DNA from 2 places in the Bacillus sp. NPDC077027 genome. Region 1 is predicted to be linked to the other one. Evidence: riboswitches for the same ligand, from Rfam matches in the RefSeq annotation. Region 1 holds a riboswitch; the other holds the start of a gene.
The links. A riboswitch is a leader RNA that binds a small molecule or an ion and turns the genes downstream of it on or off. The one in region 1 is predicted to bind glycine.

Region 1 (7,808 bases):
AGCGACGCAGTGGAATGGTTTAACGATCGATCCTAAAAAGCATACGGATGAAAAAGGCTACGTGAAGGAAAATGAAAAAGCACACAGCGAAGATAAATAATATGAACAGTCTTTAGACTGATAATCATCATCTGAATAACAATTGGAGGAGTATGCGCTAAAATGTGCGCCTTACTCCTCTTCTTGCTTTTTTCTCCAGATTTGATAATCTAAAAATTCACGAAATTGCTTTTTCGAAACCCCTGATGTCATTGCATCTCGAACTAGTTTTTCCCATTCACTATCTAATTGACCATCGTATTCGGTTTCATCTTTTTCGTTTAAAAGTGTATGAACCGAGACGTCCAGAACAGCGGAGATTTTTTCAAGAAATTGAATGGAGGGGTTTGTTTGCAAGTTTCTTTCTATTGAACTCAAATAAGACTTCGCTACCCCAGCCTTTTCGGCCAGTTCTGATAGTGAGTAGCCTTTTTCATTGCGGTATTGTTTAATACGCTGGCCAATCAATGTCATCACCTTCCTTTCGATATTATAGCACATTCAGAAAGGTTTGATAGAATGACTTCTTACCAGTGGGGTAGACTCTGAGGACTTTTGGTTCGTTTTTAGAAAATGGCTGACTTGTTGCGGTGTGAGCCCTGCATTCCGAGCTTCAATTAATAATTGAATCCATTCGCTGTCAAGCTTTTTCTTTTCCTTTTCCATGCAAATACCTCCTAAAATACTGAATCGTGTATTTCAGGCACTTAACGCATTAAATGCAAAGACAAAGGTGGCATGTCCTCATGGTCGTTTGCGTCATGTTTTCGCCCAATACAAACTTACAAATTTTTCTTTTTATTTATTAAAAGATGTATATATCCGGAGAAAGAAAGGTGTTGAATAGAAAAAATCTTACCCTCTCTTCCTTTGCTGAAGATAAAACAACCCACCATTTTCAATCGTTAAACTGATTTTTGGCTCATATAAAGACTGAAGCGCTTGTCTTTCTATTTCATATTCTACAGATGTGCCTGAAGTCCCTTCATAAAATTGATTTAAAAGTTCAGAATCTTCGTTCCATTTTTGTATAGCTCTAATTGCCCAGTCGTTTGGCTCCTCATATGCATAACGCTCCATCAAAGTGAAGAGGCGTCTCACACCACTTTCCGGTTTGATCATTGTACTCATAGTGAAACAATAATCAGGAATTTGTGAAGATAGTTGTCGCTTTTCGAGTTTCTCTTGAAATTGCTCGACCACTTCTCCACGAATGAGATGGAGACCAAGTGAGAGAAGCTTATCTCTTTTTAGATCGGACAGATAAGAAATTTTGACATTTACTCCAAGCCAAGGCTCAAGTGCGACCTGTGTTTTGCTTACAGAGTTTGTTTGTTCGTAAAGGCGAATAAATCTTCCTTGTTGTTTGACAGCTTCAAAGATTTGAAACAATCGTGGCGAGCCAAAGTGAATAAATTCACCTTCTACGTTTGCTCCGGCTTTTTCTTGATCGGTAATAAGTGTGAGCTTCCGCGGCTCAGGTACGCCGCCTGTTTTTTCAAGCCAATGCCAATAAAAGGGTCGATTCATAATCATTTTGTCCATTTCAATTGTCAATTGCACAGTCATATGTCCACTACTTTGTTCAATAATGTCACATTGGTTTGCTACAAAGAATTTTTTAAGGAATGCATGAATGTCATGTTGTTGCATAAAAGAAAGCCTCCTTTTTAACCTTGCTGTCTTTTTTCAAGTGGGGGAGGTGTCGCCTGAGACAAAAAGGATGTAAACTGGCTTAACCTCGTTTTCATTTCACTATCAGACTGTTGCTGATATAAAATGTCATGAAGCTCTGCCTGAGCATCTGTCACTTCAATGCGCGTTAATATATCATCTAAGTCTCCGATCACATGTTCAAATAGCTGAATTTTTTTATAAAGAAGTTTTAAGATATGATCTTCCACAGTGCCATTTGTCGCCATATTATAAATGTGGACGTCTCGCTCCTGACCGAGTCTGTGGATACGTCCAATTCGTTGTTCAAGGCGCATAGGATTCCAAGGGAGATCGTAGTTGATGATTTGGTTACAAAATTGCAGGTTTATTCCTTCACCGCCTGCTTCTGTTGCAATGAGCACTTGAGCACGTTCGCGAAATAAATCTTTCATCCAATCCTTTTTACTTCGTTTGAAGCCACCTCTAAATGGAACAGAACTGATGCCATTTTGTTGGAGAAACCATTGTAGATAAATTTGTGTCGCGCGGTATTCAGTAAAAATAATCACTTTTTCATTTAATTGTTGTATGAGTTTGACGACTTCTATTGCCTTTGTGTTTTGTTCCACTTGGTGAATTCTTTCCATCATTCGCTCAATGGCATCATACCCAAACACATTCTCCTGTCCATCTTGCATTTTTTTTAGTGTCATATACACAGCTTCACGGCTTGAACAGCACTCACGCTCTAGTGTCATAATCGAAAACATGTGTTTAGCGGTAGATTGATCTTCTTTTAAGAGACAAATTTCATCATATAAAGCCTGTTCAGTAGGTGAGAAATCAATAGAGATGGTTTTCACATGACGCTTCGACCACTCAATACCGGTGTCTTGTCTTCGGTTTCGTATCATGACTTTGTTGACGAGCTGTTTTAGCGTGCTGTGATTTTCAAGCTGTAAGTCTTTCTTAGCAAACACATCTTTAAATTGATGCTCATTTCCTAAGTGTCCGGGCTTTAGTAGAGAAACAAGATTGAAAATCTCACCAATGCGATTTTGAATAGGGGTTGCAGTTAGTAAAAGACAAAACTTCTTGTTCAAGTTTCTAACAAACTCATAGTTTTTCGTTTTGTTGTTTTTTAGCTTATGTGCTTCATCAATAATCACCATGTCATATGAAATCGATAAGATGGTGTCGCGGTGGGGCATCCTTTTCGCTGTGTCAATGGAAGATACAACTACATCACATTGCTCCCAAACGTAACTCTTTTTCTGTTCAACAGCATCAATATAAAATTTTGATCTTAATTCATGTACCCATTGGGATACAAGAGATGCAGGAACAAGGATTAAGATTTTTTTTGCAAGGCCTCGAATCATGTATTCTTTTAAAATGAGTCCTGCCTCGATTGTTTTTCCAAGGCCTACTTCATCAGCTAATATTGCTTTACCATTCATTTCTTCTACCACTTTTTTTGCGACTTCAAGCTGGTGTGCAAGTGGTGTAAATGCTGTTAGGTGAGAAGGTGCCTGTAATCCCTCAAAAGAATCAATGGCCGTGACCTTTTGTACTTGTGCTGCCAATTGATACATTTCCCAGTTCGCCCAAGGGCCATCATGTGTAAGGCAACGCATGAATTCGTTTGTCCAATCATGATCAAAAATCGTTTGAATATCCAATGGGAGTGAGCCTACCTTTCTGTCAGAATATCACTTGAAATGTTCTGTTTTTAAACGCTTCACTTTATGAAAAAGAAAAGGGGAGCGAAATATATCCACAAAAGCGAACGATCATTCTTTCTTTTTTAGAAATGTTAATGATTTTTATATTGCCCTTGTTGTGTAGCTAATGGTAGGATGTTGGTAAGTGATCTTCTGAATAAATCACCCACTTTGATAGTATGTCCAATAAAGGACAAGAATATGAGCGAATGATGGTATGGGGAGAGACTTGAAGGCGAGACAGATGCCAACAAGCGCCGAAGGAGCAAGCCGCACGAGTGCAGTGAATCTCTCAGGCAAAAGTACTCTTACCGGACGCAACTCTGGAGAGTGTTTGCTTCTTTTGTTGATGGGCAAACCACCAAAGGGGAAAACGCACAGACATATTTGTGTTTGTGCTGTAAACTTTCAGGTGCAAGGACAGAGAACTTTCTTTTTAAGGGAGTTGTCTGTCCTTTTTTGCTGCATTTTTTCTGAAAATTCAGCTTGATTGCAGCAACATGATGAAAAAGGGGGAAACGATCTATGCTTAAACGAACACCACTTTTTAATGAGTATCAAACGCTTGGCGGTAAAACGATTGATTTTGGAGGCTGGGAATTACCAGTTCAATTTTCATCCATTAAAGAAGAGCACGAGGCTGTTCGAACAAAGGCAGGACTCTTTGATGTGTCTCATATGGGAGAGGTTGAAATTACGGGTAAGGACAGCCTTGCTTTCTTACAAAGATTATTAACCAATGATGTTTCAAAACTGACAAATGGACGCGCACTATATACGGCGATGTGTTATGAAGATGGTGGAACCATCGATGACTTACTTGTGTATCAAAAAGAGGATGAAAACTATCTGCTTGTTATAAATGCCTCTAATATTGAAAAAGATGTGGAGTGGCTCTTAAAAAATCGGTTGAAAGATCAAGTGACGATCAAAAATGTATCTGATGAAATGGCGCTTTTAGCACTTCAAGGACCGCTTGCAGCTAATATCATCAAAGAAGTATCGAATGACGAAGTAACGGCGTTAAAGCCTTTTACATTCAAATCGTCTGCCCTCGTTGCTGAGAAAGAAGTCCTTGTTTCAAGAACAGGCTATACAGGTGAAGATGGTTTTGAAATTTACTGTCAAACAGAGGACGCAGTACATATTTGGTCTCTCCTTTTAAAGGTAGGAAAGCCAAAAGGATTGATCCCTTGTGGATTAGGAGCGAGAGATACGCTGAGGTTTGAAGCGAAACTGCCCCTTTATGGACAGGAGCTGACGAAAGATATTTCTCCGATAGAAGGTGGCATTGGTTTTGCAGTGAAACCAGATAAAGAAGCTGATTTTATCGGAAAAGAGGTCCTAAAGAAGCAAAAAGAAGAAGGCACTGACAGAAAGCTTGTTGGTATAGAAATGATTGATAAAGGAATTCCAAGAACGGATTACCTAGTTTTTTCAGGCGAAGAGCAAATTGGCTTCGTCACAACGGGAACACAATCACCTACCTTAAAGAAAAATGTCGGGCTCGTGCTGATCAATCAATCTTTTGCTGATCTGCATACAGAGGTAGAAGTACAAGTCCGCAAAAAACGTTTGAAAGCAAAAGTCGTCGCCACACCATTTTACAGACGAGCGAAATAACAAAGGGGGAACAAAGGATGAAGCACAGATATTTGCCACAAACAGAGCAAGATCAGAAAGAGATGCTAGATGTTATCGGTGTCGAGTCGATTGATGAACTGTTTTCAGATATTCCTGAAAAGGTGCGGTTTAAAGGGACGTATGATATCAAACAAGCAGCATCTGAAACGGAGCTAGTAAGAGAGTTATCTCGCCTCGCTGCTAAGAATAAAGATACTGTTTCCTACGCATCGTTTTTAGGGGCGGGTGTGTATGATCATTACCAGCCTGTCATTGTAGACCATGTTATTTCACGCTCTGAATTTTACACTGCATATACACCTTATCAACCAGAAATATCACAAGGAGAGCTGCAAGCCATTTTTGAATTTCAAACGATGATTGCAGAACTGACAGGTATGGATTTGGCAAACTCTTCGATGTATGACGGAGGAACTGCTTTAGCTGAAGCGGCAATGCTAGCAGCAGGTCATACCAAAAAGAATAAAATTGTCGTCTCAGAAACGGTACATCCAGAATCACGAGCTGTCCTGAAAACATATGCGAAAGGCCAAAATATTGAAGTGATTGAAGTACCCGCTTATAAAGGGCAAACAGATTTGGCTCAATTAGAAAAGGCAGTTTGTGAAGAGACCGCAGCTGTACTTGTGCAATATCCTAATTTTTTTGGGGGAGTAGAGCCGTTAAAAGACATTGAACCATTAGCTCATCAAGGGAAAAGTCTGTTTATCGTTTCTAGTAATCCGCTAGCACTTGGACTTTTAACACCACCAGGTCAGCTTGGTGCAGATATTGTTGTTGGTGATGCCCAACCATTTGGCATTCCTGCTGCGTTTGGTGGTCCGCATTGCGGTTATTTTGCTGTCACGAAAAAATTGATGCGAAAAGTACCTGGTCGACTAGTCGGTCAGACTGAGGATGAAAACGGTGTTCGAGGATTTGTTCTGACCCTTCAAGCGAGAGAGCAACATATCCGCCGGGACAAAGCGACCTCTAATATATGTTCCAATCAAGCACTCAATGCACTCGCTGCATCCGTTGCAATGACGGCACTTGGCAAGCAGGGAATGAAAGAGGTAGCAAATCAAAATGTGCAAAAAGCACATTATGCGAAAAAACAAGCAGAAGCACATGGCTTAAAGGCAGATATGGAAGGTTCTATTTTCAATGAATTTGTATTGAAATTGAAAGAGCCTGTAAAAGAAGCGAACAAAAGGTTGCTTGAAAAAGGCATCATTGGTGGCTATGATCTAGGACTTGTCTATCCTGAGTTAGAAAATCATATGCTTGTTGCCGTCACAGAGCTCAGAACAAAGACAGAAATTGATACGTTGATCAAGGAATTGGGGGATCGCCATGAATAAACAAGACCAACCGCTTATCTTTGAAGTATCGAAGGAAGGTAGAATCGGGTATAGCTTACCTGAGTTAGATGTGCCGGTTCAAGAACTATCGGAATTGTTTGATGAATCTTACGTAAGGCAAGAGGAAGCTGAGCTCCCACAAGTATCAGAGCTTGATATTATGCGCCATTATACAGCGCTCTCTAGGCGAAATCATGGTGTAGATTCCGGTTTTTATCCGCTTGGTTCTTGTACAATGAAGTACAATCCAAAGATCAATGAAAAAGTAGCGCGTATCGCAGGGTTTGCTCAAGTGCACCCACTTCAAGATGAAGAAACAGTGCAAGGCGCACTAGAGCTTTTATACGATTTAGGAGAGCACCTTGAAGAAATTACAGGAATGGATGCTGTCACTTTGCAGCCTGCAGCAGGTGCTCACGGTGAATGGACCGGACTGATGATGATTCGTGCCTATCATGAAGCAAGAGGGGATTATAAGCGGACAAAAGTCATTGTGCCTGATTCTGCTCACGGAACGAACCCTGCTTCTGCCACAGTTGCCGGTTTTGAAACAATCACGGTAGCTTCTGATGAAAATGGATTAGTTGATTTAGAGGATTTAAAGCGTGTGGTCAATAACGAAACAGCTGCACTTATGCTGACAAATCCCAATACACTTGGTTTATTTGAAGAGAACATTTTAGAAATGGCTGAAATCGTTCATGGCGCAGGAGGAAAGCTGTATTATGATGGGGCGAATTTGAATGCAGTTTTAAGCAGAGCTAGACCGGGAGATATGGGATTTGATGTCGTTCATTTAAACCTACACAAAACGTTTACAGGCCCACACGGAGGCGGAGGTCCAGGTTCGGGACCAGTTGGTGTCAAAGAGGACTTGATTCCTTATTTACCAAAGCCTGTATTAGTAAAACGAGAAGGCCAATTCCACTTCGATTACAATAGACCTGATTCAATCGGTCGAGTAAAACCGTTCTATGGAAACTTTGGGATTAATGTTCGCGCATATGCCTATATCCGCTCAATGGGCCCTGATGGCTTAAAGGCAGTTACAGATAATGCAGTCCTCAATGCAAACTACATGATGCGTCGTTTAAGTGCACATTATGACTTGCCATTTGATCGTCACTGTAAACATGAGTTCGTTTTATCAGGGAAACGTCAGAAAAAATTAGGTGTACGAACACTAGATATTGCTAAACGTTTGCTTGATTTTGGTTATCATCCGCCAACGATTTATTTCCCGCTCAATGTTGAAGAGTGTATCATGATTGAGCCGACGGAAACAGAATCAAAAGAGACGCTAGATTCATTTATTGAGGCGATGATTCAAATTGCCAAAGAAGCAGAAGAGCATCCAGAAGTGGTGCAGGAAGCACCACATACAACAGTTGTGAAAAGAATG
Region 2 (7,808 bases), on a different contig from region 1:
CGTTCATTTTATCGTATAAAAGATTGGCTGCCTTAACACCAATAGACTTGGGGAAGGAAGAGACGGTTGTGAGTGGAGGATGATACATGTCTGATTCAGGCACATTATCAAATCCAACAACGTCTATGTCTTCTCCAGACTTGATTCCTCGCGCGGCCAATTCCTGAATCACACCAAAAGCCACTAGATCACTAAAGCAAAAAATAGCAGTGGGCGGGTTGGGGTTATTTAGTGCCTGATCTAATGCCCTTTTTCCACCTTGACGTGTAGGTTCAATATCAATAATGAGGGAGTCATCTATTGCTAATGCTGCCTGCTCATGCGCTCTTTTAAATCCTTTCATACGTTCAATCCACGTAGAGGACGATTTAATCCCTCCTAAAAAGGCAATCCGTGTATGCCCTTTTTGGATGAGGTGACGGATGGCCATCCATGTTCCTTGTTCATAGTCGACACCGACATAATCAGAATGCACATCGGCAAGCTCTCGATTCGCCAGTACTTTCGGAATGCTTATTTTATTCAGCTGTCGGGCTGTTCTGTCTGAGCTTTTAGATGCTGGGTTTAATATGATGCCACCTACTCTATGCTCTACCATGGTGGAGATGAGTCGCTCTTGCTTGGAGACACTATCAAAAGTCGTTCCGAGTAAGACTGTATAACCAAGCGATTCTAATGTCATTTGTACACCTATCAAAAATTCAGAAATGAAGCTGTTGGAAATGTCTGTTACGATGACACCTACTATGTTAGAGCTCTTGGAGCGCATATTGGCTGCGACTCGATCGTAGACATAGCCTAATTCTTCAATTGAATTGAGCACTTTTTTTCTTGTCGCCTCTGATATTCTAGGGTTATTCCGAACAACGAGTGAAGCCGTTGAAGTAGATACACCTGCATGCCGGGCTACTTCTTGTAACGTGACGCCCTTTTTGTTTGATTTTTTCATATTATTCACCATCTTCAGTGTAATGAAAGCTTCTGTTCTATAGGATACCTACAAGGTTATTATGAGGTGTAATTTATTAAATGAAAAGTTTTAGCTAGCATGTAGAGCTAGATATGACATGGATCATTCTGTTGACATAGTTACAGGTAGGGTGTTGAGAAAGAATGAACGGTGAGTCTCAGTTGATTCATGTAAAATAAAAAAGAAACTCAGCGATTTTGAACTGTCCCATAAAATAGAAGATAATAAAAAGAAGACCTAAGTAACTAGTATGTGACCACAGTATTGAGCTGAGGTCATTTTTTTATCCCTTTTTAATCATTTATTGGGACGCTCCTTTTTTCTGTTTTCAAGTTTATAGTTCTCGATTTCTTTTGAGATTACTGATCGTTTGAAAGAGCAGTTAGGGTCTACTCTTATTAAACAATCTTATCATAAAGATAGAGTCGTTTATGAGAATGAATTAGTCCACAACGTTGGTTGTTTTAATATAAATGTTGACTTTCCCCCATACTGGAAGGTATATACTCAAACAAATATACGATTTGGAGGAGTTACATTGTTTAGAATTAGTGAGTTTTCCATGTTGAGCAAGATTCCATTGAAAACATTGCGATATTATGACCAAATTGGGATTTTGAAACCAGTTAAAGTCGATCAGGGCACGAGATATAGATATTATTCCGCCGAGCAGCTTTTTGAAGCAAACCGTATCCTGATTTATAAAGAATTAGGTTTTACTTTACAACAAATTGCTCATCTTCTTCATGAAGAGATCTCTTTGGAACAGATTCGTGGAATGTTTAAACTGAAAGAATTTGAGATCAAGCAACAACTTGAAGCTGAACAATCGAAATTAAGCCGAATTAAAGAACGTATGAATTTGATTGAAGCTGAAGGACGCACAGAGAAGGAGCAGGAGGTCATCATTAAAACCATTGAACCGCAAGATGTTATTTCGCTCTATTCAACTGGTTCAACGCAAGACATACCAGATCTTTTCTGCACACTCAATCAATTATTAGAAAAAAAACACGGCTCATTCATTACTGGTCCGCAAATCGTTTTATGGAGAGAATCAAATAACGAAGATGATGAGTTTGAATTGGAGGTTGGTTACGCTTATAAAAGTGGCAGCACATTTATTCCAGAAAACCTTAAGGTAAGATCTTTACCCGCTGAATCATCCATGGCGACGCTTCTCTTTCGTTCGGATTCGGCTATTGCATCTACTGCTTGCGTTGACTTAGCATTATGGATTGAGCGAAATGGGTACCATGTGAAAAAAGATCAACCTGGAAGAGAAGTACATTTGCCAATGTCGGGGAATGAAGAAATAAAATTAATCGAGATTCAAATTCCGATTGAGGGTGAGGAGAACAACCATGAAAAATAGAATGCTTATTTATTCATTGGCGTTTGCCGTTTTTCTTATCGGAACAATTGAATACATTATTACAGGGATTATCCAACTGGTATCTAACGATTTCAATGTATCGACATCTGTAGCGGGCTTGCTTGTAACGACTTTTGCTCTATCGGCTGCAATTGGCGCACCTATTGTTATCGCTCTGACCATTAATGTAGACCGAAAGAAACTATTGCTAACCACACTTCTTGTTTTTATCTTAAGTACATTCTTATCATTCTTTAGTCCTTGGTATGGCATGCTGCTCTTTACAAGAGTTGTACAGGGTGTTAGCGGGGGAATTGTAACAGTAGTTGCAATGGCTGTAGCTACACGCCTTGTTGAAAAAGAAAAAAGAGGCAATGCGATAGGAATTATTTTGATGGGCCTCAGTAGTTCTCTTGTAATTGGCGTTCCAATTGGCACCTTTCTTAGTAGCATCATTGGATGGAGAGGACTATTTATCGTAGTTGGCGTATTCGCACTCCTCCCATTTATTTTTATCTACAAGAATGTCCCATCCATAAAAGAAAAAGAACCTGTCACAATTAGAATGCAATGGTTGATATTAAAGAATAAAAAAATGGTGATCACTGTAATCATTACGCTCCTTTATATAGGTGGATACTCAACCTTATTTACATATCTCACCCCCTATCTGCAAGAACAATCAAATCTAACCATCGAACAAATAAGCGGGCTTCTGCTTTTAGCAGGTATAAGCAGTTTTATGGGTTCAAGAGTTGGGGGGCTGACTGTTGATAAAAAAGGACCTAAGTTGACCATTTTTATCGGGTTGCTATTACAAGCGATCATGTTACTGCTCCTTTCTATTGTTGGCGAGTTTTTATCTTTAGTGGGAGTAATTGCGGTTATCATGATTTGGATGTTGGCGACGTGGGGTACGTCTCCAGCGCAGCAATTCTATTTAGTAACACAAGTACCGAGATCTCCTGATATTGCTTTAAGTGTAAATACGTCTTTCATTCAATTTGGATTTGCAACAGGATCGGCTTTAGGGGGGTATGTAATAAACATATCATCTGTTTTGAGCCTTGGATGGATAGGGTTAGGCTTTGTGATCCTAGCTTTATTAATAGCAACAATTTTGTTTGCTTCTGAAAGTGGATCTAAGAATCTATCTCATTAAAGCATCATGAAAGTTGAGCTACTCAAAGCTTGAGTTTTGTTTCATCATTACGCACCCATAAAAAATGTCTTTTTGGAGGATTACTATTATCTCCATTTACATATTTACCTATAAGAAAAGGAGTGGAAAAATGAAAGATTACGATGTTTACTCACTTAAAAAAACAGCTTTACAATCGGGAGGGAACCTTCCAAATGCATTCCTTGCCTATAAGACATACGGCACTTTAAACGCTGACAAAAGTAATGTCATTGTTTACCCTACTTGGTTTGCCGGGCAACACACTGATAATGAATGGCTCATAGGAAAAGGCAAAGCTCTTGATCCTGATCATTATTTTATCATTGTTCCAAATATGATCGGGAACGGTTTGTCTTCATCTCCAAGTAATACATTACCTCCATACGACAAAGCTAATTTTCCACTAGTGACTATCTATGATAATGTTCGTTTTCAGCACGAACTTATAACAGAAAAGTTTGGTATAAAAAAAGTCGCTCTCGTTGTGGGCTGGTCTCTCGGAGCAATTCAAGCATTTCAGTGGGGAACTAGTTATCCTGACATGGTGGATCGAATTGTGCCATTTGGAGGCGTAGCAAAAACTCGTCCTCATGCTCAAGTCGTTTTTGAAGGGCTTATTGCGACATTGCAAGCAGATAACAAATGGCAAAAAGGATTTTATACTGAGCAGCCTAAAGGTGGCTTATCCGCGATGGGACGTGCATATGCTCCATGGGGCTTTTCGCAAGCCTATTATCTAGAACAATTATATCAATCGGAAGGATATGCAACATTGAAAGACTATTTAGAAGAGTATTGGGATCAAGTGTTTTTTTCGTTTGATGCTAATGACTTGATTACTATGTTACGTACAGGCATACATGGAGATATTAGCATGAACCCAAGAGACAATGGGAATTTGGATCAGGCATTAGGCCATATTACCACTAAAGCTCTCGTCATCCCAGGAACAACTGATTTATTTTTCACTCCTGAGGACAGTGCATATGACGCAGAGCGTATGCCACAAGTCGTTTTTCATCCAATTGAATCCAAATGGGGACATTGCTTCGGTATCGGTCAGAATGAGCAAGATTCTGTTCAGATCGACAACCTCATAAAAAATTTTTTATGAGAAAGTTAAAATCAATTTAATGGTAATTAAGCGCTGTCTGATACACCACTTTTCTATCAATGCTATTATTGATTTTGCTATCGGTGGTGGTGTAGGTGCTATTCAATGTCAAATTGCTAAACAATTAGATAAGAGGGATAAGCGTCCTAATAATGGTTGGGTAGATATATATTAGGAGGAATTTTATGAAAATTTTTATGAAATATGCTGTAATGATTCTGTTTGTAAGTGTATTTTTCTATTATTACAATATGTTTATGCCTAAAAATTTTCTGTATTTTATTGTTGCTTTTCCTATCGGTTTTTTTGCTATTACCATAATTGATAAGTTGTTTAGTGATAAGTGATTTTTGAAATAAGCAAGCTATATGGTTGCTTATTTTTTATGGGGTTAGAAGAAGATATTGTAAGTATTCAAGGTGCTTGTTCTTATATATGATTTTAGCACGCACACAGGGGTGTGTATAAGTGCACTATTGTCATGGGTGTTCTATTACCAAAATTGCCACCACTTTTTTTGTTGTTCTTCAAATTGTTCAAGTCGTTTTAGAATGGCACGATTGAACTCTTTTTTTTGAATGCGATCACGACATTGACATCTTGTAGCGGTATTCCATATGGACAGATTTGATTGATACAAGGTCGCTACAAGTTTGGCTACTTCTTCTAGTGATTTACCACTCAATTTAGAGTGTGTATATATACTCCATAGCGGATAAAATGGACTTATTAACCTATTATCTTTAGCAACCAAAGGTTACACATTGAGCAAAAGGAACGTGCCAATTTATGCCAATCAGTAACGTTCATGAACAATTTCCATTGACACCATCATCATCAAAGAGTAAAATATGAAATTATTCAGAAATAGCAACACCTCGTTCAATAATAAAATACGAAAAGCTATGATTGCTGTGGGTCACACTATAGCAGGAGCAGCTTCTGGAGAGACCGTGGGTATCTGCGGCGCCGAAGGGTTCACAATCTCAGGCAAAAGGACAGAAGAGTACGGAATAATGTATTTGTGATGCAGTAAAACCGCATTGCATATCTTTATTTTGCTATTCTTATGACCATGAGATTGGAGCGCATCCAATCTCTTTTTTTATGGGTTTTTTTTGATGCTCATTATTTCACTATCATGGTTTTTAGGAGGGCATAAGGTTGGCACAGCAAGAGTTAAAGCGAGATTTATCAAATCGGCACGTTCAATTAATTGCCATTGGGGGAACCATCGGCACTGGGTTATTTTTAGGCTCAGGTAAAGCCATTCAATTGGCAGGTCCCTCTATCATTTTGGCTTATCTCATCGTGGGGATGGCAATCTTTTTTGTGATGAGAGCACTTGGAGAATTATTGTTATCAAAAGCAGGCTATCAGTCTTTAACGGACATAGCTGAAGACTATCTTGGGCCTTGGGCATCATTTGTGACAGGGTGGACGTATTGGTTTTGCTGGATAATGACAGCGATGGCGGATGTGATTGCTGTCGGTGTTTATGTACAGTATTGGTTTGATATCCCGCAGTGGATTCCTGCTTTTATTTGTTTACTCATCTTATTAGGCTTTAATTTATTAACAGTCAAGCTTTTTGGGGAGCTTGAGTTTTGGTTCGCTTTGATTAAGGTCATAACAATTCTTTTATTAATTGGGATTGGGATCGTGCTATTAGTCATTGGGTTTAAAACAGATGCGGGCCCTGTGACTGTGACAAACCTGTGGGCACATGGCGGAATTTTTCCAAACGGCATGACTGGCTTCCTGCTGTCATTCCAGATGGTCGTCTTCGCATATGTTGGTGTGGAGTTAGTTGGTGTATCCGCAGCAGAAACGTCGAATCCGCAAAAAAATATTCCATCAGCGATTAATAAAATCCCGTTGAGAATTTTATTCTTCTATGTCGGAGCAATCTTTGTTTTATTATGTATCAATCCGTGGATGGATTTAAGCGCGTCAGAAAGTCCTTTTGTCAAAACGTTTAGCTTAATCGGTATTCCAGTAGCGGCAGGGATCATTAACTTTGTCGTCTTAACATCCGCCGCATCTGCGTGTAATAGTGGCATGTTCTCAACGAGTCGTATTCTCTATAACTTAAGCCATCAGAAGCAGGGACCGAAATCGTTTGGCAGGCTTAACAAACATGCCGTTCCAAGCAATGCTTTATTTGTTTCAACCATTGTCGTTTCTGTTGGGGCTCTTTTAAGCAAGCTAATCCCAGAGCAAGCCTTTGGTATAGTGACGACGATTAGCGCGATTTGTTTTATTTGGGTATGGAGTATTGTGTTGATTTGTCATCTCAAATATAAAAAAACGCGTCCACAGCTCCACGCGACGTCAACTTTTAAAGCGCCATTCACACCATTTGTGAATTATCTAGTCTTGCTGTTGTTCGCGACAATACTAGTGATAATGTTGTTTGCGGAGGCAACACGCCCTGCGTTATTATTGACGCCATTATGGTTTGGGCTGTTGTTTATTCTTTATAGCCGTAGGAGGAAAAGGGCTGTTTAAAGGAAGAGGGTGTCTTCTACCATGTTCATGTTTTCCTTGCTATCAAAACTTTTATTTAATAGAATACAAAAAGAAATTTCTTTATGAAATGAATAAATGTGGAATTTATATAAAAGTTAGATCCAGTGAGGAGGCTTTCATGGGTTTTAAGAATGAATTCAAACGAGAGATGCGTAATTTTAAGAAAGATCTAGAAAAAGAGATTCAAAAGACGTGTTCAGTAGAGTACAAAGGACATCGTATTGAAGTGATCAATGAATTAAAAGAAGAGCAGTTGTTCATTGATGGGGTACTAGTCGATCAGAAGAAACGGAAATCAGTATTCTTACAGCTTGTCCCCTTTTCTAAATTGTCAGGGACATTACATTCTAAAGACGGTGTGAAGCATAAGGTTTCTGTAAAAGTCGGTGGCTTGACACGCTTTACATGTGTGATAAAAGTCGACAATGTGGTTGTTTTAGATGATTCGTCTCATTTAGAATTTCTCCCTTGGGAACACAAAGAAAAAATCGTTCCTTTTATTGAACAGCAAGTTCAGCGTCAAAGTGTCATTGATGATCTACCAGATGATGAATATTTGTATGACGAAGATGATGTACGACTCGTGGCAGGGTTATCCGATCAATTGATGGATGAGGGAACAACACCATTTTAT

Region 2: linked by a shared signal. The riboswitch ahead of ACQKEZ_RS09745 (amino acid permease) and the one ahead of gcvT (glycine cleavage system aminomethyltransferase GcvT) in region 1 are both predicted to bind glycine.

The regions. Positions count from the first base shown of each region.
Region 1 is NZ_JBNNIO010000001.1:573,336-581,143, forward strand. Features, by position in the region: gene tasA (biofilm matrix protein TasA) at 1-100, shown strand, start outside; gene sinR (transcriptional regulator SinR) at 172-507, opposite strand; gene ACQKEZ_RS03135 (anti-repressor SinI family protein) at 541-705, opposite strand; gene ACQKEZ_RS03140 (YqhG family protein) at 895-1,692, opposite strand; gene ACQKEZ_RS03145 (DEAD/DEAH box helicase) at 1,710-3,377, opposite strand; glycine riboswitch at 3,629-3,737, shown strand; glycine riboswitch at 3,741-3,845, shown strand; gene gcvT (glycine cleavage system aminomethyltransferase GcvT) at 3,945-5,042, shown strand; gene gcvPA (aminomethyl-transferring glycine dehydrogenase subunit GcvPA) at 5,060-6,406, shown strand; gene gcvPB (aminomethyl-transferring glycine dehydrogenase subunit GcvPB) at 6,399-7,808, shown strand, end outside.
Region 2 is NZ_JBNNIO010000002.1:827,084-834,891, reverse strand. Features, by position in the region: gene ACQKEZ_RS09765 (LacI family DNA-binding transcriptional regulator) at 1-949, opposite strand, end outside; gene ACQKEZ_RS09760 (MerR family transcriptional regulator) at 1,509-2,345, shown strand; gene ACQKEZ_RS09755 (MFS transporter) at 2,335-3,507, shown strand; gene ACQKEZ_RS09750 (alpha/beta fold hydrolase) at 3,638-4,642, shown strand; glycine riboswitch at 5,575-5,654, shown strand; gene ACQKEZ_RS09745 (amino acid permease) at 5,807-7,153, shown strand; gene ACQKEZ_RS09740 (hypothetical protein) at 7,293-7,808, shown strand, end outside.